Regions from separate parts of the Ancylobacter sp. 3268 genome, predicted to be linked through region 3. Evidence: predicted binding sites of a transcription regulator. Region 3 holds the regulator's gene; each other region holds the start of a gene.
What was found. The regulator HrcA, encoded in region 3, represses chaperone genes, less so after heat shock. The targets are predictions, from matches to a motif close to GTTAGCACTCNCNNNNNGNGAGTGCTAAC.
Positions count from the first base shown of each region.

Region 1 (7,556 bases), on a different contig from region 3:
AGGGCGGGCCGGAAGGCTCGGGGCTGGAGAGCGCGCCGCCGGCGTTCCAGATCATCACCCATGCCCGCTACAACCCGGCGGCGGTGACGCAGCTCAACATCGTGCCCGGCCTGCTCGGCACCATCCTCACCATGACCATGCTGATCTTCACCGCGCTGTCGGTGACGCGCGAGATCGAGCGCGGCACTATGGAGACGCTGCTCGCCATGCCGATCCGCCCGGTGGAGGTGATGCTCGGCAAGATCGCGCCCTATGTGCTGGTGGGGGCGGGGCAGGCGCTGATGATCGTCGGCGCCGGGCTCTATCTGTTCCGCGTGCCGATGATCGGCTCGCCCGGGCTTTTGACGCTGCTGACCGTGCTGTTCATCGTCGCCAACCTGTCGATCGGCTACACCTTCTCGACGCTGGCGCAGAACCAGCTGCAGGCGGTGCAGATGACCTTCATGTACTTCCTGCCCAACATCCTGCTCTCCGGCTTCATGTTCCCCTTCGCCGGCATGCCGCTCTGGGCGCAATATCTCGCCGAGACCATGCCGCTGACGCACTATCTGCGCATGGTGCGCGGCATCATGCTGAAGGGGGCGGAGGTGAGCGACCTGTCGCGCGACATCGTGGCGCTGGGGGCGATCATGCTGGTGGCGATGTTCATCGCCGTGCGCCGGTTCCGGCAGACGCTGGATTGAGGCAGTGTGGTTGCCGGTGGCGCCGGTCTTCCGTCACGGCCGGTTCATATGGCCGGCCTAACGGAGTATCGGCGGGGGCGTTTCGGGGGGCGGCATGGAGAGCGAGGCTTCCGGCACACGGCTGGCGGGGTCTGCCAGGCGGGTGCAGGACTATATCGACGAGACGCCGCTCTGGGCCGACGGCACCCCGGTCGGCTTCGCGCCGATGACGACGATGCAGTGGCGCATCTGGTGGCTCGCCGCCTTCGGCAAGTTCTTCGAGGGGCTGGTGGTGTTCATGACCGCCGTCGCCCTGCCGCTCATCGCCGTCGAGTTCGACATGAGCGCGACCCAGCACGGCATCGTCGGGGCGGCCTCGCTGGCCGGCATCCTGGTCGGGGCGCTGGCGCTGGGGGGCCTGTCGGATACGTTCGGCCGCAAGTTCATGTTCGTGGTCGAGATGATCATCTTCATGATCTTCCTGGTGCTGCTGGCGCTCAGCCCCAGCTATCCCTGGCTGGTGGTGTTCCTGTTCGGGGTCGGGGTCGCGCTGGGCTGCGACTATCCCACGGCGCACCTCATCATTTCCGAGAGCATTCCCAGCAGCGCCCGCGGCCGGCTGGTGCTCGGCGCCTTCGGCTTCCAGGCGCTCGGCGCGCTGGCGGGCAGCGGCGTCGGCTACATCGTGCTGGTCAACCTGCCGGAGATCTCCGCCTGGCGCTGGATGTATGCCTCGGCCATCCTGCCCGCCGCCCTGGTCACCCTCGGGCGCTTCTACATCACCGAGAGCGCTCCCTGGCTCTTCGCGCATGGCCGCTTCGACGAGGCCGAGCGGGAGGCGGCGAAGCTGCTCAGGCGCGCTCCGGCCTATCCGCACGAGATCAAGCTGGCCCGCGGCAACCGTCAGGCGCGCCGCCATGCGTCCGAGACCGGCTGGTCGGCGCTGTTCAGCGCCAGGAACCGGCGTGCGACCCTCCTCGCCTCGGTGCCGTGGTTCCTTCAGGATCTGGGCACCTATGGCATCGGCCTGTTCACCCCGACCATCCTGGCCGCGGCGCTCGGCCATGCCGCCTCGCAGGCGCACGACATCACCGACCTCATCGCCAACCAGATCCTGGCGGCGGAGGGCGCGGCATTGATCGATGCGCTGCTGATCGTCGGCATCGTCGGGGCGGTGGCGCTGTCGGACCGGGTCGGTCGCATTCCGCTGCAGGCGCTGGGCTTCGTCGGCTGCGCCGCCGGGCTGCTGCTGGCGGCGTTCTCGACGCATTATGCCGACCCGGTACGGACCGCGCTGATCTTTGCCGGTTTCATGCTGTTCAACTTCATGACCAATATCGGCCCCAACGCCCAGACCTACCTGCTTGCCGGCGAGGTGTTCCCCACGCATGTGCGGGGCAGGGGCGCGGGCTTTGCGGCGGCGTTCGGCAAGATCGGCGCGGTCCTCACCGCTTTCCTGTTTCCGATTCTGCTGGCCGGGATCGGCACCACCTATCTGCTCTACGGCCTTGCCGGCACCTCGCTGCTCGGCGCGGTGGTCACCTGGCGGTTCCGCATCGAAACCAAGGGGGTCAATCTCGACCGGGTGCACGAGCGCGCCGTCGATGCCGAGCTCGACGCCGCCGCGGGCATAGGGCGCGAGGCGGCCTGAAGTTCTCACGTCGATTCAACGGCCCCGATGCAAAAGGGCGCGGCTTTCGCCGCGCCCTTTCATATTTCCGACGATGAGGACGTCGATCAGAAGTCCATGCCGCACCCGAAGCCGGGCTTGCCCGGCTTCGGCGCTCGACCGCCGGGGCGGTCGGACCTTGATCAGAAATCCATGCCGCCCATGCCGCCCATGCCGCCGCCCGGCATGGCCGGAGCCGCGCCGGCCTTCTTGGGCAGCTCGGCGATCATGGCTTCGGTGGTGATCAGCAGCGAGGCCACCGACGCGGCGTTCTGGATCGCCGAGCGCAGCACCTTGGCCGGGTCGATCACGCCGGCCTTGTACATGTCGACATATTCGCCGGTCTGGGCGTTGAAGCCGTAGGCGTAAGTGTCCTTCTCCAGGATGCGGCCGACGATCAGCGAGCCGTCCTCGCCGGCGTTGGACGCGATCTGGCGGGCCGGGTACTGGACGGCCTTGCGGACGATCTCAACGCCGGTCTTCTGGTCGGCATTGGCGGTGGCGACGCCGTCGAGCGCCTTGATGGCGCGGAGCAGGGCGACGCCGCCGCCCGGCAGGACGCCTTCCTCGACGGCCGCACGGGTGGCGTGCAGGGCGTCGTCGACGCGGTCCTTCTTCTCCTTCACCTCGATCTCGGTGGCGCCGCCGACGCGGATCACCGCGACGCCGCCGGCGAGCTTGGCCAGGCGCTCCTGCAGCTTCTCGCGGTCGTAGTCCGAGGTGGTCTCCTCGATCTGCGCCTTGATCTGCGCGACGCGGGCGTCGATGTCGGCCTTGGCGCCGTTGCCGTCGACGATCGTGGTGTTCTCCTTCTCGATCACCACCTTCTTGGCGCGGCCGAGCATGTCGAGGGTCACGGTGTCGAGCTTGATGCCGAGATCGTCGGAGATCGCGGTGCCGCCGGTCAGCACGGCGATGTCCTGCAGCATGGCCTTGCGGCGGTCGCCGAAGCCCGGCGCCTTCACCGCCGCGACCTTCAGGCCGCCGCGCAGCTTGTTGACGACGAGGGTCGCGAGGGCTTCACCCTCGATGTCCTCGGCGATGATCAGCAGCGGCTTGGAGGTCTGCACGACGGCTTCGAGGACCGGCAGCAGCTCCTGGAGGCCCGAGAGCTTCTTCTCGTGGATGAGGATGTAGGGATCCTCGAACTCCACGCGCATCTTCTCGGCATTGGTGATGAAATAGGGGGAGAGATAGCCGCGGTCGAACTGCATGCCTTCGACGACGTCGAGCTCGGTCTCGGCGGTCTTGGCTTCCTCGACGGTGATCACGCCCTCATTGCCGACCTTCTGCATCGCCTCGGCGAGGAACTTGCCGACTTCGGCGTCGCCATTGGCGGAGATGGTGCCGACCTGGGCGATCTCGTCGTTGGAGGTGACCTTCTTGGCGTTCTTCTTGATGTCCGCCACGATGGCCTCGACCGCGAGGTCGATGCCGCGCTTCAGGTCCATCGGGTTCATGCCGGCGGCCACCGACTTGGCGCCTTCACGCACGATCGCCTGGGCGAGCACGGTGGCGGTGGTGGTGCCGTCGCCGGCGAGGTCGTTGGACTTCGAGGCCACTTCGCGCACCATCTGGGCGCCCATGTTCTCGAACTTGTCCTCGAGCTCGATTTCCTTGGCGACCGTCACGCCGTCCTTGGTGATGCGCGGGGCGCCGAAGCTCTTCTCGATGACGACGTTGCGGCCCTTGGGGCCCAGCGTCACCTTCACCGCATTGGCGAGGATGTCGACGCCGCGCAGCATCTTGTCGCGCGCATCGCCGGAGAACTTTACTTCCTTGGCAGACATGTCCTGAAACTCCGAGTGTCGTGTGTCGTTCGCGGTTCGGGAGCCGAGGGGGCGGCGTAGGCCGCGCGGCGCTCAGCGGAGCGCCGGGCTCTCGGGCTCCCGGCGGATCACGCGGCCTTCTTGGCCGAGCCGGCGTCCTCGACGATGCCGAGAATGTCGGATTCCTTCATGATGAGGTAGTCGACGCCGTCGAGCTTCACCTCGGTGCCGGACCACTTGCCGAACAGCACGCGGTCGCCGGCCTTCACGTCGAGCGGGACGAGCTTGCCGGCTTCGTCGCGGGCGCCGGGGCCGACGGCGACGATCTCGCCCTGGGAGGGCTTTTCCTTGGCGCTGTCGGGGATGATGATGCCGCCGGCGGTCTTCTCTTCCGCATCGACACGCTTGACCACCACGCGGTCATGCAGGGGACGGAACTTCATCGGTTCTCTCCAGAAAGTCTTGAACGGGCGGTGAATTTGCCGAACGACGCCGGTTCGGGCCCGCCAGGCGCAACCCGACCCGTGCATCGTCGGCGACCATCTAGGAGGCTGCCGCTACGCGCGCAAGGGGGAGAGGGCAAAAATCTGGCAGTCCAGGCAAGAGAGTGCCAGCGCCGGGACGGCGCCCTTGTCAGCACTCTGTCGCATATGCTGCCAATGCATTGATATTGAACACTAAATTCAAATTATGCTCTTGCGGCGCCCGTCGGCCGCGCTCATCATCTTCCGTGCATGTTCGCGAAAGGAGGTTCCGCATGGCATCCGATGCTGCGCCGGTCTCGGCGGATTTCAGCCGGCAGATGAGCGGCTACGGCCTGACCACCGCTCATATTCTCTATCGCATGCCCGATCATCGCTCGCTGCTGCAGACCTATCTCTGGCAGCGCTACGATTTGTTTCCGCATTTCCCCGAGCTGCAGCGCTTTCTCGACTTCTGGGCGCGCGAGCTCGAAGGGCCGCTGCATTCGGTGACGGTGAGCCATTCCCGGCTGATCACGCCGACGGAGCTGCGCGCGGTAGATGGGATTTTCCGGCTCAACTGACCCATCGGCACCCGGCCTGACGGCGGGATGATCAGCAGAATGCCCTCTCATTGCCGCTTTCCACGTGTTAAGAGGTCCCCTGAAACACGGTGCCTTCGGGCGCTTGGGGATGTCTAAGGCATTTGGTCGGGCTGGTGGATCATCGTTCTCCGCGCACGTCGGAGCTGCTCAGTGCTCTCGCGACGGCCCATTCCGCCGATCGCATCGGCGTGGGGGAGGTGGTGCACGCGCTGCGCAACCGCGCCTTCGGCCTGTCGATTCTGTTGCTCGGCCTGCCGAACTGCCTGCCGATGCCGCCGGGCATCCCGGTGATCTGCGGCCTGCTGCTCTGCCTCGTCGGCGTGCAGATGACCATGGGCCGCGACGAGCTCTGGCTGCCGGGCTGGATCGCCCGGCGCACCTTCTCGCGTGCGCTGCTGGAGAAGATCGTCAACGGCGCCCTGCCATGGGTGCGCCGTTTCGAGGGTTATTCGCGCCCCCGCCTGCATTATTTCTCCAACGCCTCCGCCCGGCTGGTGCTGGGCATGCTGGTGGTGCTGCTGGGGCTGCTGCTGCTGCTGCCGATCCCGATCTTCGGCAATCTGCCGCCCGGCATCGCGGTGTGCATTCTCGGCCTCGGCCTGGTGGAACGCGACGGCATCTTCATCTGCGCCGGCATCGTCGCCACGGCGATCAGCGCCGGGGTCATGGGCCTGCTGACCTGGATGCTCTATCAGGGCGCGCTCGCGGTCATCTGAGCGCGCCCGGCCATTGCCGGCCGGCCTTCGGCCCAGCGTCCGGCTCAGCCCGGCGGATCGACCTTCACACCTTTCGGCCCGACCTCGATCTGCAGCGTGTTCTGGTCGCGCTGATAGGCCTGATAGGCGAAGATGCCGGCAACCACCGCCAGCACGGCGATGACGGCGTAGAGTACGGGTCGGTTCATTTCATTCCCTTGTCGGATGGCGGAACGGCCTTGAGTCGAGCCGTGCGCACCCCATGGCGAGCGGTGATCGAACGCCGGCAGGTACCATCGGGTTCCATCGCCGCCCGACGCCGCTACCGCAGCGTCGGCCCGCGCCATCTCTGCGGCACCTCGCCGCCTTCCGCAGCGACCGATCCGGCCAGCGCCCCTCGTCACCCCTCTTTTCTCTGCGATCCGGCAAGCAAACCCTGCGTCATATCGTGGGAAAGAACGCCCGGTCGCCGACGCCGTGCGGCGTTCGTCTCCGCTCATACCGAGGTTTATTTGCCGGTGACCAAAGGTATGTCACGAAATAATCGTACGTATAAGTCGAACCCACTCAATGAACACTTGGCTTTTGAACTGTCAAAAAGTTTAATTTTGCCAGTATTCCCTCCGTGGTATTTTGTGTACGGTTGTGAAACGTCGCATGAATATCAGATAACACCTGACCATTCGTAAGGTTTTGCCTCTGGTCGGGGTGTGTCAGGCGGTCTCAGGGGGGCCGTCCGGTAGCGTGCGGAGCATCATGAACGGGCGGCGCCGGAAGCGTCCCGTCCCAAGCGGCCGGAACAAGAGCCGTGGATTTCAGCATTCAGGTCGAGGAAAATAATCATGCAAGCCACGGTTAAGACGCCGCGTCCCTGGGAGCCCTGGGTTCAGCTGGGCTGCGGCGTCATCTGCATGGCGATGATCGCCAATCTTCAATATGGCTGGACGCTGTTCGTCGATCCGATCGACGCCAAGCACCAGTGGGGCCGGGCGGCCATCCAGCTCGCCTTCACCCTTTTCGTGCTCACCGAGACCTGGCTGGTTCCCGTCGAGGCGTGGTTCGTCGATCGCTATGGCCCGCGCGTCGTCATCCTGTTCGGCGGCGTGACCATCGCGTTGGCGTGGATCGTGAACTCCTACGCCACCTCGCTGCCGCTGCTGTATCTCGGCTCGATTCTCGGCGGCATTGGCTCGGGCGCGGTGTACGGCACCTGCGTCGGCAATGCGCTGAAGTGGTTTCCCTATCGCCGCGGCCTTGCCGCCGGCGCCACCGCGGCCGGCTTCGGGGCCGGTGCGGCGCTCACCGTGGTGCCGATCGCCGCGATGATCGCCTCGCATGGTTATGAGGCGGCCTTCTTCTGGTTCGGCCTCGGCCAGGGCGCCGTCGTGGTCGTGATGTCGGCTTTCCTCTATTCGCCGAAGTCGAAGATCGCGCCGCCCAAGAAGCCCAGCCACCTGCCGCAGAGCAAGGTCGACTACAAGCCGGCGCAGACCATCTCCAAGCCGGTGTTCTGGCTGCTCTATCTCATGTTCGTCATGGTGGCGTCCGGCGGCCTGATGGCGGCGGCGCAGATCGGCCCGATCGCGCATGATTTCGGCGTCGCCAACGTCCCGGTCAACCTGCTCGGCCTGCAGGCGGCGGCGCTCACGCTGGCGATTTCGCTGGACCGCATCTTCGACGGCTTCGGGCGGCCGC
Region 1 is NZ_JAVDUX010000001.1:461,669-469,224, reverse strand. Features, by position in the region: gene J2X65_RS02210 (ABC transporter permease) at 1-683, shown strand, start outside; gene J2X65_RS02205 (MFS transporter) at 778-2,313, shown strand; gene groL (chaperonin GroEL) at 2,475-4,121, opposite strand; gene groES (co-chaperone GroES) at 4,229-4,543, opposite strand; gene J2X65_RS02190 (usg protein) at 4,858-5,145, shown strand; gene J2X65_RS02185 (exopolysaccharide biosynthesis protein) at 5,280-5,882, shown strand; gene J2X65_RS02180 (hypothetical protein) at 5,927-6,070, opposite strand; gene oxlT (oxalate/formate MFS antiporter) at 6,704-7,556, shown strand, end outside.
Region 1: a site for HrcA is predicted at 4,687-4,715, ahead of groES (co-chaperone GroES). Genes of this name have one in related genera too.

Region 2 (7,556 bases), on a different contig from region 3:
GTAATAGGCGACGCCGGCCTTCAGCTGCGGGCTCGCCTCGGCGAGCAGGTTGACCATGCCGCCGCCCCAGCAGAACCCCACCGCCCCCACCGATCCGGTCGAGGCCTCGTGGCGGGCGAGGAAGGCCACCGCATCGACGGCGCGCGCCAGCGTGGCCGGGCGGTCGAGCGCGGCGATCATGTCCCGCGCCTTGTCCTCGTCGGCGGGCGTGCCGCCATCGGCCGAAAGCAGGTCGATGCCGAAGGCAAGATAGCCCTCGAGCCCCAGCCGGCGGGTAATGTCGCGTATATGCGGATTGAGGCCGCGGTTTTCGTGGATCACCAGCACCGCCGGCCGCCGGGCATCGACGCGCTTGGCCCGTACGAGCAGGCCGCTGACATTCTTGCCGCCGGACAGGAAGCTCGCCGTCGAGATGTCGAGCCGCGGATCGTCCTCGGCGACGACGGCGGCGCGGGCATAGTCATTGGAGAGCAGCGGCAGCACGGCGCTTGCCGCCGCCACCGAGCCGGCAAGGGTGATGAGCCGGTCCATGAAATCCCGCCGGCCGATCTGGCCATGGGTGAAGCGGTCGTAGAGATCGATGATGCGCTGGTCCATTGGCGTTCCTCCCAGGGAACCGGCAGGGTGGACCCGTTCGCCGCCGCGCGCACATCAGAAACCAGCGAGCGGCCCCTGCGCCACGAATGAGGGAGCTTTCCGGAGCGCCCGCCCCGCCATCTGCGGAAGCCGCCAAGCAGAAAGGGCGCAGCTTCCGCCGCGCCCTTTCCAATTCCACAGCTCACGGACCTCGATCGGAAGTCCATGCTTTTCCGAAGCCGGGCTCGCCCGGCTCCGGCACTCACAACCGCAGGGGCGGAGTGGATTTCGTCAGAAATCCATGCCGCCCATGCCGCCACCCGGCATGGCCGGAGCGGCAGCTGCCGGCTTCGGCAGCTCGGCAACCATGGCTTCGGTGGTGATCAGCAGGCCGGCCACCGAGGCGGCGTCCTGCAGCGCGGTGCGCACCACCTTGGCGGGGTCGACGATGCCGGCCTCGATCATGTCGACGAACTCTTCGGTCTGGGCGTTGAAACCGAAGTTCTGGTCCTTCGATTCCTGTACCTTGCCGACGACGATGGAGCCTTCCACGCCGGAATTCTCGGCGATCTGGCGGATCGGCGCCTCAAGCGACTTCAGGACGATCTTGATGCCGGCCTGGATGTCGGCATTGTCCGAGGACAGCTTCTCGACCGCCTTCTTGGCGCGCAGCAGCGCGATGCCGCCGCCGGGCACGATGCCTTCCTGCACCGCCGCGCGGGTGGCGTTCAGGGCGTCGTCGATGCGGTCCTTCTTCTCCTTCACCTCGATCTCGGTGGCGCCGCCGACGCGGATCACCGCGACGCCGCCCGCGAGCTTGGCCAGGCGCTCCTGCAGCTTCTCGCGGTCATAGTCCGAGGTGGTCTCCTCGATCTGCACCTTGATCTGCGCGACGCGGCCCTCGATGTCCTTCTTCTTGCCGGCGCCGTCGACGACGGTGGTCTTCTCCTTCTCGATGATCACCTTCTTGGCGCGGCCGAGCATGGCGAGCGAGACGCTCTCAAGCTTGATGCCCAGCTCTTCGGAGATCACCTGGCCGGCGGTGAGGATGGCGATGTCCTCGAGCATGGCCTTGCGGCGGTCGCCGAAGCCGGGCGCCTTCACCGCCGCGACCTTCAGGCCGCCGCGCAGCTTGTTCACCACGAGGGTCGCAAGGGCTTCGCCCTCGACGTCCTCGGCGATGATGACCAGCGGCTTGCTCGACTGCACCACGGCTTCGAGAACCGGCAGGATCGCCTGCAGGCCGGAGAGCTTCTTGTCGAAGATCAGGATGTAGGGATCGTCGAGGTCGACGATCATCTTCTCGGCATTGGTCACGAAATACGGCGAGAGGTAGCCGCGGTCGAACTGCATGCCCTCGACCACTTCGAGCTCGGTCTCGGCGGTCTTGGCTTCCTCGACGGTGATGACACCCTCATTACCGACCTTCTGCATCGCGCCGGCGATCATCTGGCCGATCGAGGCATCGCCATTGGCGGAGATGGTGCCGACCTGCGCGACTTCGTCGGACGACTTCACCTTCTTGGCGCGCTTGGTGATGTCCTTGATGGCCTCGGCGGCGGCGAGGTCGATGCCACGCTTCAGGTCCATCGGGTTCATGCCGGCGGCCACCGACTTGGCGCCCTCGCGGACGATCGCCTGGGCGAGCACGGTGGCGGTGGTGGTGCCGTCGCCGGCGAGGTCGTTGGTCTTCGAGGCCACTTCGCGCACCATCTGGGCGCCCATGTTCTCGAACTTGTCCTCGAGCTCGATCTCCTTGGCGACGGTGACGCCGTCCTTGGTGATGCGCGGGGCGCCGAAGCTCTTGTCGATCACGACGTTGCGCCCCTTGGGACCCAGCGTCACCTTCACCGCGTTGGCGAGGACGTCGACGCCGCGCAGCATCTTTTCGCGCGCTTCGACGGAGAATTTAACTTCCTTGGCAGCCATGGGGCTCGCTCCTGACTAAATATCTGGGCCGGCTCCCCCGCTGCCTCGACGGGCGCGGGGCGTGCCGGTCGGGATGCCGGCGGCCGGTGTCAGCCGACGATGCCAAGCACGTCGGATTCCTTCATGATGAGGTAGTCGACGCCGTCGAGCTTCACCTCGGTGCCGGACCACTTGCCGAACAGCACGCGGTCACCGGCCTTCACATCGAGCGGAACCAGCTTGCCGGCCTCGTCGCGGGCGCCCGGGCCGGCGGAGATGACTTCGCCCTGCGAGGGCTTTTCCTTGGCGCTGTCGGGGATGATGATGCCGCCGGCGGTCTTCTCTTCGGCATCGATGCGCTTCACCACGATGCGGTCGTGCAGGGGACGGAACTTGAGCTTGGCCATCGTTGATCCTCGGCTATTCCTCTGTGGCGCCGGCACGGCGCCGGCATGACACCCGCGGGGGCAGGCCGGCTGGCACTCGGGGCGAATGAGTGCCAAAGCCGCTGCCGAGATAGGCAGGCCATGAGGCGGAGTCAAGGCGAGGAACCGGGGGCGGCGGCGAATTCCCGCGGTACGGGAACCCGCCCCTCGAAACGCCGAAAGGCCCGACCCGCGTGTGGCGGGCCGGGCCTTCCGGAATCGGCAGGTCGGTAAGGCGTCAGGAGGCCTTCTTGATGGTCTTCTCGACCGAAGCCTTGATCGGCTCGGCGGTCTCGTTCGCGACCTTCTGGGCCAGCACCGAGAGATCCTTGGCCTGGGCCGAGAGCACGTCGAACTGCTTGCGCAGGTGGCCGGTGGAGATCTCCACCGCCTCGGACAGGCTCTTGGTGCCCAGCAGGGCGCTGAAATAGTCGAAGGTGGAATTCACATTGGCGCGCAGGGCCTCGAGCGCCAGCGTGTTGTACTCGGCGACGCCCTTGGAGGCGGTGGTGTAGGTGTCCTCGAGGAGGTCGGTGGTCTCCTCGGCATGCGACTTAAGCTTCTCATAGGCGTCGCGGGCGTTCTGCACGCTCTTCTCGGTCAATTCACGCACCGCGGCGGGAACTTCGAGATTGGGAATGTCGAACTTCGGCAGCGCCGTCTCGAACGCCGCGGTGGCGGCCTTCACGGTCTTCTTCGGGGTCGGGGTAGCGGTAGCCTCGGTCATGGCTTGGTCCTCGCGTTCACGGGTGCTCAATCAAGTCGCCCGTCCACGCCTGCGGCGCGGATCGGGAACGGCGCTCGGAAAACGCGAGCGGGATGTCCTCCCGCCCTTTCCGACTTCGCATTGCTTATTTGTGCAATGCAATATCATATTGCAATGCACAATCAACCCCGGCTGCGCAAATTTTTTGCCGGGGTGCCTCCCGAAAGACTGAAAAGACGGCATCGCCAGGCGGGACGGCGCCGAACAATAGCCCGGACACCGCGCCGGCGGCGTCACTCCTGCGCAGCGGGCCGCGGGGCCTCGGGTGCCGGAGCCGTCGCCACAGGCTCGGCAGCCGCAGGCGCTTCGGTCGCCGGCGGCTCCTTGGAAGCCGGCGACGGCACGGTCGCGGACTTCGGCGCGGCACGCCGGCCCCTCGCAGGCTTGATAGACACGGCAGCCTTGTCCTCAACAGGAGCTTTGGGCGCAGCCGGCGGCTCGGGCGCCGCCGGAGCCTTGGGGGCAGCGGCACGCCGGCCCGCCGGAGGCTTGATGGCCGGGGTCTTGGCGGCAGGGGTCTTGGCGGCAGGGGTCTTGGCGTCCGGCGCAGTAGCCGGCGAGGATTCGGCGACCGACGCCGGCTTTGAAGGTGCGGCGGCCTTTGTTGCGAGCGGGACCGTTGCCGTCGCCTTGGCCGCCGCGCGCTTCGCGGCTGAGGGCTTGGTCGCCGCACGCGCACGCTTCGCCGTCGCCGGCTCGACCGCCGCTGCGGCCTGTGGCGCCGCCGTGACGCTGGGTTTCGTCGCGCCCCGCTTCGCGGCCACCGGCTTTGCCGAAACCTCTGCCGCCGGCTCGATCGCCGCCGGGGCGGCCGCAACCGCCTTGGCAGCGGCAGGCATGGCCGAAACCGGCTTGGCAGCGCTAGGTTTGGCAGCGGCAGGCTCGACCGTCGCCGGCTTCGCGGCAGCCGCGGGGGCCGGCGGCGGCTCAGCCTTGGACACGCCGGCGCGAGCCGTCGGGCCGTTCGGCTTGGCGCCACCGCTTTCGGCGGCGGCGAAGCCGGCCTGCGACAGCACCCGGACCTGCTCGCCGAGCCGCTGCGCCTGCCGGGTCACGAATTCCTCGTTCAGCCGCCGCCATTCCTCCAGCGACGAGGCGCGTGCGAGGCGGCCGGCGAACTCGAAGGCGGCGGCGATATTGGCGGCGGCGAAATCGACCGTGGTCCGCCCAAATCCCCGGGCGTTCTGCTGGGCGGTGTCCACCCGGCGCTCGACATCGCTCAGCGCCTTGTGGGCGGCGCCGAACATGTTGTCGACGGCCGAGCGTGCCTGGTCCACGCCCTGCTCGGCGAAGTTCCGCAGGTGGTTCGGAATGTCCAGCTTGGGATCCTGGGCCATCGACGTCCTCCCCTCACTCTGCCGGCATGATACCGCAGCGCACGCTAGCGTCTATGCGCAGCGTCACATACAACTAAAGTATCGTCCGCCCTGCGAAAGGCAACCGGAATCGGGGTTGGCGTCTGGTCGCATCCGGTTAACCGCGAAACGCGAAGCGTCCCGCCGGCCGGCGGGACGGCATGGCGCGAGGCCGCCGCCCGCCTTATGATCGCGGCGATGGAGGCCTCCTGCGCGCCTCCGCTGGCTTTTCCCGTCCCCGTGGGAGCGAACAGTTCGGGTTCATGACGACACCGACCGACGGACACGACGCCGCAGGCACTGGCGCACACGCGGTGAGCGCGCTGCTCGCCGAGCCCCGCATCGCCGCCGCGCTGGCGGCGCGGGCGCCGGCGCTGCTGGTCGATGCCGCCGGCCGCCTGCTCGCCGGCAATGCGGCCGGCCGCGCCCTGATCGGCGAGGCGTCGATGGCGCTGGCGCGCGATCTCGCCGGCCTTGCCGCCCGTAGCGCCGCCCGCGGCCATGGCGGACATCGGCTGGAAAAGCTGCGGCTTCCCGCCCGGCTCACCCCGGTCACTGTCGCCTGCACGCTGGTCGCCGCCGCCGGCCACCGCGCGGTGCTGCTGGTCGCGCTCGATGCGCCGGCCTCGTTCAGTGCGCGCCGGCCGGATGCGGCCATGCCCGCCTTTGCTCCCGAACCGGCAGCGCCGCCGGAGCCGGTCGCGCCGGCGGCGGCAGCGTCGCCGCCGCCCGCCACCGTGCCGTTGCCGCCGGCGAGCCCCCCGGCCAAGCGTTTCACCTGGCGCACCCGCGCCGATGGCCGGCTGGATCCGGTCGATGCGCGTCTCGGCGCGTTGCTCGGCCGTCCGGTACAGGACATCGCCGGACGCAGCTGGGCCGAACTCGGCGCGGTGCAAGCGCATCAAGCGGCCATGGCCGGCGTGAGCTTCACGCATCTGCCGGTGGAACTGACCGCCGCCGCCGGGGTGACGCTGCATGCTGAACTCGGCGGCGCGCCGCTGCGCGAGGGCGGCATGCGTGGCTTCGGTGTGGTGAAGGGCCGTCCATCCGCCCCCCTGCCGCCGCAGGAAGCCGCGGCGGCGCCTGTCGCCGCCGAGCCCGTCCCCGCCGTGCCGACGGCAGCGACCGAGGACGTGCCACCGGCCGATCCGGCCGGTGCCCCCGCCGCGCCGCCGCCCGTCGAAGCCACGCCCGCGGCCACGCCGCCGGCCGCCGAGCCGCCGCGGCCGGCCTCTCCCGCGGTCGCCCCGGCCTCGGAGGCCCCGCGGCCGACCCTCAGCCTGGTGCCGCCGATCCCCAATGTCGTGCCGTTACGCGCCGGCGAAGGCAACCGCGCCGACACCGCCCGCGGCGATGCCGCGCGCGCCTCCTGGGAGGGCCTGTCGACCGGCGAGCGCAACGCCTTCCGCGAGATCGCCCGCGCCCTCGGCGCCCGCATCGAGGGCATGGACGTCGACCCGGTGGACGTGCAGGCCGACCTGCCGACAGACCTGCCGGCGGACCACACGGCGGATTTGCCCGTCGATCTTCCGCCCGCTTCGGCCGGCCTTTCACCCGAGGCGCCGTCAACGCCCGCGGATGCCGAGCTCCCCTCCCCGCGAGCGGCCACCCCATCGCCGGCACCCGAACTCCGCGCGCCCGAACCGCCGCCGCCCGCGCCGCTCCCGGTGGTCCCGGCGCCGGAATCCTCCGCGCCCTCGCGCGCTGCCACGGAGGATCCCGCCCGCCGCGACGGCCTGCGCCGCAGTCTCTCCGAGGCCGAGCGGCCGGTGCTCGACCGTCTGCCGGTCGGCCTCGTCGCCTGGCGCGGCGACCGTCTCCTCTACGCCAATCGCACCCTGCTCGACTGGACCGGCTATGCAGATACCGGCGCCATGCAGGCGGGCGGCGGGCTTGCCGGCCTGTTCGGCGGCCCCGCCGCCACCGAGGGGCAGGACGGCGCCGCGCTGTCGATCCTCACCCGCACCGGCGTGCCGATCGCGGTGGAGGCGCGGCTGATGTCGGCCCCCTGGGACGACGCCCCGGCCATGCTCTACCTGCTGCGCCGCCTGGGCGAGCCGGCGGACGAGCGGCAGCGGCAGGCGGAGCTGGCGCTGCGCCAGTCGGAATCGACCGCCCGCGAGCTGCGCGCGATCCTCGATACCGCCACCGATGGCGTGGTGCTGATCGACGCGGCGGGCGTCATCCTGTCGATGAACCGGCCGGCTGAAGCGCTGTTCGGCTTCGATTCCGCCGAGGTGCAGGGCGAGACCTTCACCTTGCTGTTCGCCCCCGAAAGCCAGCGCGCCGCCGTCGACTATCTCGACGGCCTCGCCTCCAACGGTGTCGCCAGCGTGCTCAATGACGGGCGCGAGGTGATCGGACGGGTGCGCGAGGGCGGGCTGATCCCGCTGTTCATGACGGTCGGGCGGGTCGGCGAGGACTCCACCAAGTTCTGCGCCGTGCTGCGCGACATCACCCAGTGGAAGCGCGCCGAGGAGGAACTCACCGAGGCCAAGCGTCTCGCCGAGCGCGCCAACATGGCCA
Region 2 is NZ_JAVDUX010000006.1:120,795-128,350, forward strand. Features, by position in the region: gene J2X65_RS10650 (dienelactone hydrolase family protein) at 1-597, opposite strand, end outside; gene groL (chaperonin GroEL) at 868-2,505, opposite strand; gene groES (co-chaperone GroES) at 2,595-2,891, opposite strand; gene J2X65_RS10665 (phasin) at 3,148-3,636, opposite strand; gene J2X65_RS10670 (phasin family protein) at 3,909-5,012, opposite strand; gene J2X65_RS10675 (PAS domain-containing sensor histidine kinase) at 5,294-7,556, shown strand, end outside.
Region 2: a site for HrcA is predicted at 2,960-2,988, ahead of groES (co-chaperone GroES). Genes of this name have one in related genera too.

Region 3 (7,556 bases):
ATTGCCGGTTCGGTGGCGGTCGGCAAGTCGACGACGTCACGCGTGCTGCAGGCGCTGCTCGGCCGCTGGGCCAACACCCCCAAGGTGGCCCTCGTCACCACGGACGGCTTCCTCCTCCCCAATGCGGTGCTGGAGCGGGAAGGGCTGATGCAGAAGAAGGGTTTCCCGGAAAGCTACGACCTGCCGGCGCTCCTGCATTTCCTCACCGATATCAAGGCGGGGCGGCACCCGGTGACGGCGCCGATCTACAGCCATTTCGACTATGACGTGATGCCCAATGAACGGGTCGAGGTTGACCAACCCGACATTCTCATCGTCGAGGGGCTCAATGTGCTGCAGACCAGCCGGCCGCCCAAGGACGGCAAGGGCATCCCCTTCGTCTCCGATTTCTTCGACTTCAAGATCTATATCGATGCCGACGACGCGATCCTCGAGCGCTGGTATGTCGAGCGCTTCATGCGGCTGCGCCAGACCGCCTTCCGCGACCCCGCCGCCTATTTCCATCGTTATGCCGGCATTTCCGAAAGCGAGGCCGACCAGACCGCGCGCTCCATCTGGCACTCGATCAACCGGGTGAACTTGCAGGAGAATATCCTGCCCACCCGCCAGCGCGCCGACCTCATCCTGCGCAAGGGGGGCGACCACGAGGTCGAAGCCGTGGCGCTGCGCAAGCTCTGATCGCGCCATGATCCCCGCCCCGCTCGAACTCGCGCCCGGCTGCCTGTGGTGGCGGGGCTATCTCGACCGTGCCGCCCAGGAGGCGCTGGTTGCCGATATCCGCGAGGTGTTGAAGACCGCGCCGCTGTTCATCCCGCGCATGCCACGCACGGGAAAGCCATTCTCGGTGCGGATGTCGAATTGCGGTCCGCTCGGCTGGGTATCGGATGAGAGCGGCTATCGCTATCAGCCGCACCATCCCGAGACGGGCGAGCCATGGCCGCCCTTCCCCGCCGCCTTGCGCAACGCATGGGCTGACCTTGCCGGTGCGGCACCGGCTCCACAGGCCTGCCTGATCAACTGGTACGGCCCCGAGGCGCGCATGGGGCTGCATCAGGACAAGGACGAGCAGGAGTTTTCCGCGCCGGTGCTTTCGCTTTCGCTCGGCGATACCGCCATCTTCCGCATCGGCGGCGTCGAGCGTCGCGGTAAAACCCGCTCCATTCAGCTCGCTTCGGGGGATGCGCTGCTGCTTTCCGGGCCGAGCCGGCTGGCCTTTCACGGTATTGATCGTATTCTTGCCGGCACGTCGACGCTGCTCAGTCAGCCAGGTCGCATCAATCTGACGTTACGGCGCGTGCATCCGGCTCGCGAGGAACGGGATGCGGCGCTATGAGCAGACAACTCAATAGCTTTCCCATGGAAGGACATGCCATGCGACGCTTGGTGCGCGCTGCCGTTCTGATCGCCGCGCTGGCTGGTTCGCCTCTCGCGGTTCACGCCGAGCCGGTGTTTCCGAATGGCGGCTCGGTCGGCATGGAAGTGCCCGGCGGCATGGTGCCGATTCCCGGTGCGGCCGGCTTCGAGGATCGTGCCGCCAAGGCAGCGATCCTCTTCGTCGAGGTGCCGCATGCGGATTTCGACACAATCGTGAAAAGCTTCGAGCCGGATGCGCTGCAGAATAAGGGCGTGACGATCGAGAGCCGCAAGCAGGTCACGCTGGCAGATGGCGGTCGCGGGTTGATCCTGAGCGGCTATCAGAGCGTCGGCGCGGTGGCGATCAAGAAGTGGATCATGCTGGCCGGCGGCAAGAACCAGACCGCCGTCATCACCGTGCAGTTCCCCGAGGCGGCCTCGGACAGCTATCCAGACGCGGTCGTGGAAGCGGCGCTGTCCAGCGTGGTATTCCGCGCGCCGCCCAGCCAGGAAGAACTGCTCGCTCGCCTGCCCTTCACCTTTCAGTCGCTAGAAGGGTTCAAAGTATTGCGGGTGCTCGGCAATTCGGCGGTGTTGATGACCAAGGGCGAGGCATCCGCCCCGCAGGAGGGGCAACCGATCTTCATTGCCGGCGTGGTGCCGGGCGAAGTGGGGGAAAACGAGCGCGAAAGTCTTGCCAAGCGGGCGGTCGCGTCGGTCCCGGGCGTGCGTGACCTGCGCGTCGAGCGTGGCGGGCCGCTGCGAATTGGCGGTCAACCGGGCATCGAGATCGTCGCCAATGCCGTGGACCTGCAAACCGGCAAGCCGGTGAAGGTTGCGCAGTGGCTGCGTTTCGGCCGTGCCAGCTATATCCGCATGGTCGGGGTGCTGCCGGCGGACGATTTCGCCCGCGACTTTGACAGTCTGCGGGCGCTGCGCGACGGGCTGGAGCTGCGCTGAGGCGCGCTCCAGCCCGTTGTTCAGTTCAGTTCTGGCTGGTCTGGCTTTCCGCCGGAGCGGCCTTCGGGCCGCCCTTGGAAACGCCGACCATCGCCGGCCGCAACACGCGCCCGCCAATTGTGTAGCCGGGCTGGATCACCTGCACGACGGTGCCGGAGGGTACTTCGGCATTCGGGACCTCGAATATGGCCTGATGCAGGTTCGGATCGAAGCGGGAGCCCTCGGCGTCGATGCGGACGACGCCATGTTTCGCCAGCGTCTGGGTGAGGCTGCGCGCGGTCAGCTCGATGCCGTCCAGCAGCGTCTTCAGCGTGCCCTCGGCGCTCGCACGAGCGTCGGGCTGGATGGCGCCGAGCGCGCGTTCGAAATCGTCTGACAGCGACAGCACGTCACGGGCGAAGCCGGTAATGCCATAGACCTTGGCATCGGCCACTTCGCGCTCGGCGCGACGGCGTACATTGTCGGCTTCGGCAAAGGCGCGCAGGAACTTGTCCTTCAGCGCGGTGATCTCCGCCTCATAGCGTTCGCGCTCGGCGGCGAAGCCATCCTCGCCGTTTTCGGGCGAACCGACGGTTTCTTCGCTCGGCGTACCGGCGACCTCGTCGGAAGCATCCGCCGGCTTGCGGTTATCTTCGGTCATGACTGCCTCGTCGGGGGAAGGAATTCCGGACGCGTTGCGTCACGGTTGCCCGCCATATCGGGTCCTGGCGGCAAAAAATCAAGCTGCGTCGAAGTCCGGACGGCCCAGAACCCGGCTGACCACCCGCGCGGTGAAGTCCACCATCGGCACGATACGGGCATAATTCAGCCGTGTCGGCCCGATGACGCCGAGCACGCCGACCACCCGCCCCTGCCCGTCGCGATAGGGCGCGACGATGGTGGAGGAACCTGACAGCGAAAACAGCTTGTTTTCCGAGCCGATGAAGATGCGCAGGCCCTGCGCGTCCTCCGCCCGTCCCAGAAGGTCCACCACTTCCTGCTTGGCCTCGAGATCGTCGAAGAGCAGACGTACGCGCTCGAGGTCCTCGATGGCCTTGAGGTCGTGCAGCAGGCGGGTCTGGCCACGCACGATCAGCCGGCGTTCGGCCTTGTCGCCGCCCGACCAGGAGGCGAGCCCGGCGGCGACGACGCGCGCCGTGACCTCGTCGAGTTCGGCGCGGCGGGCGGCGAGCGTGCGCTCCACCTCGGCGCGGAGCTCGGACAGCGTGCGTCCGCGGGTGCGGGCGTTGAGGAAATTGGTAGCCTCGACCAGTGCAGAGGGAGGCAGGCCGGCGGGCAGCGGCACCAGCCGGTTCTCCACCTCGCCATCGTCGGAAACCAGAATGAGCAGCGCCCGCGAGGGGTCGAGCGGCACGAACTCCATGTGCTTCAGGCGCGTGTCGCTCTTCGTGGCGGTGACGACACCGGCGCCGCGCGACAGGCCGGAGAGCATATTGGAAGCCTCCGCCAGCACGCCCTCCACGGTCTGGGCGCGCGCGGCCGCCTTGACCTGTGCCTCGATGGCATTGCGCTCCTCCTCCGAGACGTCGCCGATCTCCAGCAGCGAATCGACGAAAAAGCGCAGGCCGCGTTCGGTCGGCAGGCGCCCGGCGCTGGTGTGCGGGGCGAAGATGAGGCCGGCGGCTTCGAGATCCGCCATCACGTTGCGTACCGAGGCCGGCGACAGCGTCATGGGAATGAGGCGGGAAATATTCCGCGAGCCTGCCGGCTCGCCGGTGGCGAGATAGCTCTCGACGATTTGCCGAAAAATCTCCCGCGACCGCTCGTCGAGCTTGGCGAGGGAGGGGGAGGTGGAAGCCAGGATCGGATCGAGAGGCATGGTCGAGCCGCGTTCGCCATCAGGACGTTTCATGTGAAACATATAATTGGCCTTCGCGCCGGAGCGTACAAGGCGCAGAGTTATGCGCTTGCGGTTGCACGGCACTGCCCCTTACAAGGAGCGCCGATAGACCGGCGCCTTGTTGGTCGCGGTTTCTCACGCGCACGGGCGCCATCGCGTCTGGCAATGCCTCATGGAGACTTCAGCATGCGTCCCTCCCGCCGCGCTCCCGACGAGATGCGGGCCGTCAGCTTCGAACGCGGCGTGCTGCGCCATGCGGAAGGCTCCTGCCTGGTAAAGTTCGGCGAGACCCATTTGCTGGTGGCCGCAACCTTGGAAGAGCGGCTGCCGCCCTGGCTGAAGGGGCAGGGCCGCGGCTGGGTCACCGCCGAATATGGCATGCTGCCGCGCGCGACCCATGAGCGCACGCGTCGCGAGGTCACGGCCGGCAAGCCGTCGGGTCGCACCATGGAGATCCAGCGGTTGATCGGCCGTTCGCTGCGCACCATCGTCGATCTGGAAAAGCTTGGTGAGCGGCAGATCACCGTCGATTGCGACGTGATCCAGGCGGATGGCGGCACCCGCACCGCCGCCATCACCGGTGCCTGGATTGCGCTGCATGATTGCCTCAACTGGATGAAGGCCCGGAGCCTGCTCTCGACGATCCCGCTGCGCGACCATGTGGCAGCGGTCTCCTGCGGCATCATCGACGGTGAGCCGCGGCTCGACCTCGACTATGCCGAGGATTCCGATGCCGGCACCGACTGCAATTTCGTGATGACCGGCGCCGGCGGTTTCGTCGAGCTGCAGGGTACGGCGGAGAAGGCGCCTTTCACCGAGGAAGAGTTCAACGCCATGCTCGGCCTCGCCCGCAAGGGCATCGGCCGCCTGGTCGATCTGCAGAAGATGGCGGTGGCCTGAACGATGGATGAGGATCGTCAGCCGCACCGCCGGCTCACCGGCCGGGTGGTGATCGCCACCCACAATCCCGGCAAGCTCATCGAGATGCGCGGGCTCATGGAGCCTTATGGTGTCGAGCTGGTCTCGGCCGGCGATCTCGGCCTGCCCGAGCCGGAGGAGACCGGGCTGACTTTCGAGGAGAATGCCCGCATCAAGGCAAGGGCCGCCTGCGAGGCCACCGGCCTGCCGGCCTTTGCCGACGATTCCGGCCTCTGCGTCGAGGCACTGGGCGGCGCACCGGGGCTTTATACCGCACGCTGGGCGGGGCCAGAGCGCGACTGGGGCAAGGCCATGGCCAGGGTCGAGGAGGAACTGCGCAAGGTCGATGCCGTCGATCCGCGAGACCGCCGTGCCTATTTCATCTCGGCACTGTGCATCGCTTGGCCGGACGGCCATATCGAGGATTTCGAGGGGGTGGTCTCCGGCGAAATGGTATGGCCGCCGCGCGGCGACAGCGGCCATGGCTATGACCCGATGTTCCTCCCGGACGGCTCGGCCCGTACCTTCGGCGAGATGAACGGCGAGGAAAAGCACGCCATGCCGCCGCTCGGCCGCGGCGGATCGCACCGCGCCCGCGCCTTCATCAAGCTGGCCGAGGCCTGTTTCGGGGCCAAGTTTGACTGACCTCGCCGATAGGGCGCCCCCGGTGGATCCGGGATTCGGCGTCTACGTGCATTGGCCGTTCTGCAAGGCCAAGTGCCCTTATTGCGACTTCAACTCGCATGTGCGCCATGCCCCGCCGGACGAGGCGCGGTTCCTCGCCGCGTTTCGTGCCGAAATCCGCCATATGCGCGAGCGCACCGGCCAGCGGCGGACGCAGAGCGTGTTCTTCGGCGGCGGCACGCCCTCGCTGATGGCGCCGGCGACGGTCGAGGGCATCCTGACCGCCATCGACGCCGCCTGGCCTCTCGATGCCCGCGCCGAGATAACCCTGGAGGCGAACCCCACCAGCGTCGAGGCCGGGCGCTTTCGCGGTTACCGCGCCGCCGGCATCAATCGCGTCTCCCTCGGCGTGCAGGCATTGGACGACAGCTCCCTGAAGGCGCTGGGGCGGATGCACACGGCGGCCGAGGCGCTGGAGGCGGTGGCCATCGCCCGCTCGGCCTTCGAGCGCTCCTCCTTCGACCTCATCTACGCCCGGCCGGAACAGAAGCCGGCCGAGTGGAAGCGCGAGCTGGAGCGCGCCATCGCCGAGGGCTGCGAGCACCTCTCGCTCTACCAGCTCACCATTGAGGACGGCACGCCCTTCGCGGCGCTCCATCGTGCCGGCAGGCTGAAGACGCCGGAACCGGAGGTGGCACGCGCCTTGTGGGACGTGACGCAGGAGACGACGGCCGCCGCCGGCCTGCCGGCCTACGAGATTTCTAACCACGCTCGGCCCGGCGCCGAGAGCCGGCACAATCTGCTCTACTGGCGCTATGGCGAATATGCCGGCATCGGCCCCGGCGCGCATGGACGGCTCGACACGCCGGAAGGCCGGCGCGCCACTTCCACCGAGCGCGGTCCGGAGAAGTGGCTGGAGCGGGTCGAGGCGGATGGTCAGGGTCTCGTCGTCGACGAGGAGCTGAGCCGGCCGGAACAGGCCGATGAATACCTCATCATGGGATTGCGGCTCGCCGAAGGCATCGACCGCCATCGCTTCGCCCGCTTGTCCGGCCGCGACTTCGACGCCGCGCGGGTAGCGGCGCTGATGGCCGAGGGCATGCTCGAGGAGCGCGCCGACGGCCGGCTGCGCGTCACGCCCCAGGGCTTCCCGGTGCTCGACGCCATCGTTGCGGATCTAGCGGCGTAGTTGCGCGTCAGATCCCCTGCTCGGCGAAGCTGCGTGGGGCGGGGCTGGCGATCTGGGTGCCGCCGCTGGCGATGCGCATGACGGCCAACCCGCGCTGGTTAGTGCCGTCGGAACGGAAGCGGAAGATGCCGTCAATGCCGCCAAAGCCGGAAGGATTCTGGATCGCGGTGTCGTTGAGGCCGGCCTCGCCGCCGGTGTTGACCAGAGCCGCCATCAGCGAGACCGCGTCATGGGCCAGCGTCGCGGTGCGTACCGGCTTCTGGCCGAAGCGGGCCTCATAGCGCTGCGAGAACGCACGAAAGCCGGCCGGATCCGGTGCCGCGAAGATGCCGCCCTGCAATTGCGGGACGTTGAACAGTGCCTGACTGTCCCACAGGCCGGTGCCGATCAACTGCTTGCCGGAGAGATTGACCCCGGCGCTCGACAGGGCTTGCAGGATCTGCGGCACGGCTTCGCCGGAATCCGGCACGAACAGCGCGTCGGCCTGGGCGGCGGAGGGAGCCAGACGGCGGGCGGCCTCGGCATATTGGCTGGCATTGCCGGGTGCGTAGCGCTCCAGGCCGACCACCCGGCCACCGACCGCCGAAACCGTCTCGCGGAAGGCGGCCTCGACCACCGAGCCGTAGGCATTGTCCGGCAGCATGCCGAGATAGGCCCGCCGACCGCTCGACG
Region 3 is NZ_JAVDUX010000005.1:333,183-340,738, forward strand. Features, by position in the region: gene coaA (type I pantothenate kinase) at 1-678, shown strand, start outside; gene J2X65_RS09730 (alpha-ketoglutarate-dependent dioxygenase AlkB) at 686-1,333, shown strand; gene J2X65_RS09735 (hypothetical protein) at 1,372-2,313, shown strand; gene grpE (nucleotide exchange factor GrpE) at 2,339-2,953, opposite strand; gene hrcA (heat-inducible transcriptional repressor HrcA) at 3,032-4,132, opposite strand; gene rph (ribonuclease PH) at 4,340-5,053, shown strand; gene rdgB (RdgB/HAM1 family non-canonical purine NTP pyrophosphatase) at 5,057-5,716, shown strand; gene hemW (radical SAM family heme chaperone HemW) at 5,739-6,884, shown strand; gene J2X65_RS09765 (penicillin-binding protein activator) at 6,892-7,556, opposite strand, start outside.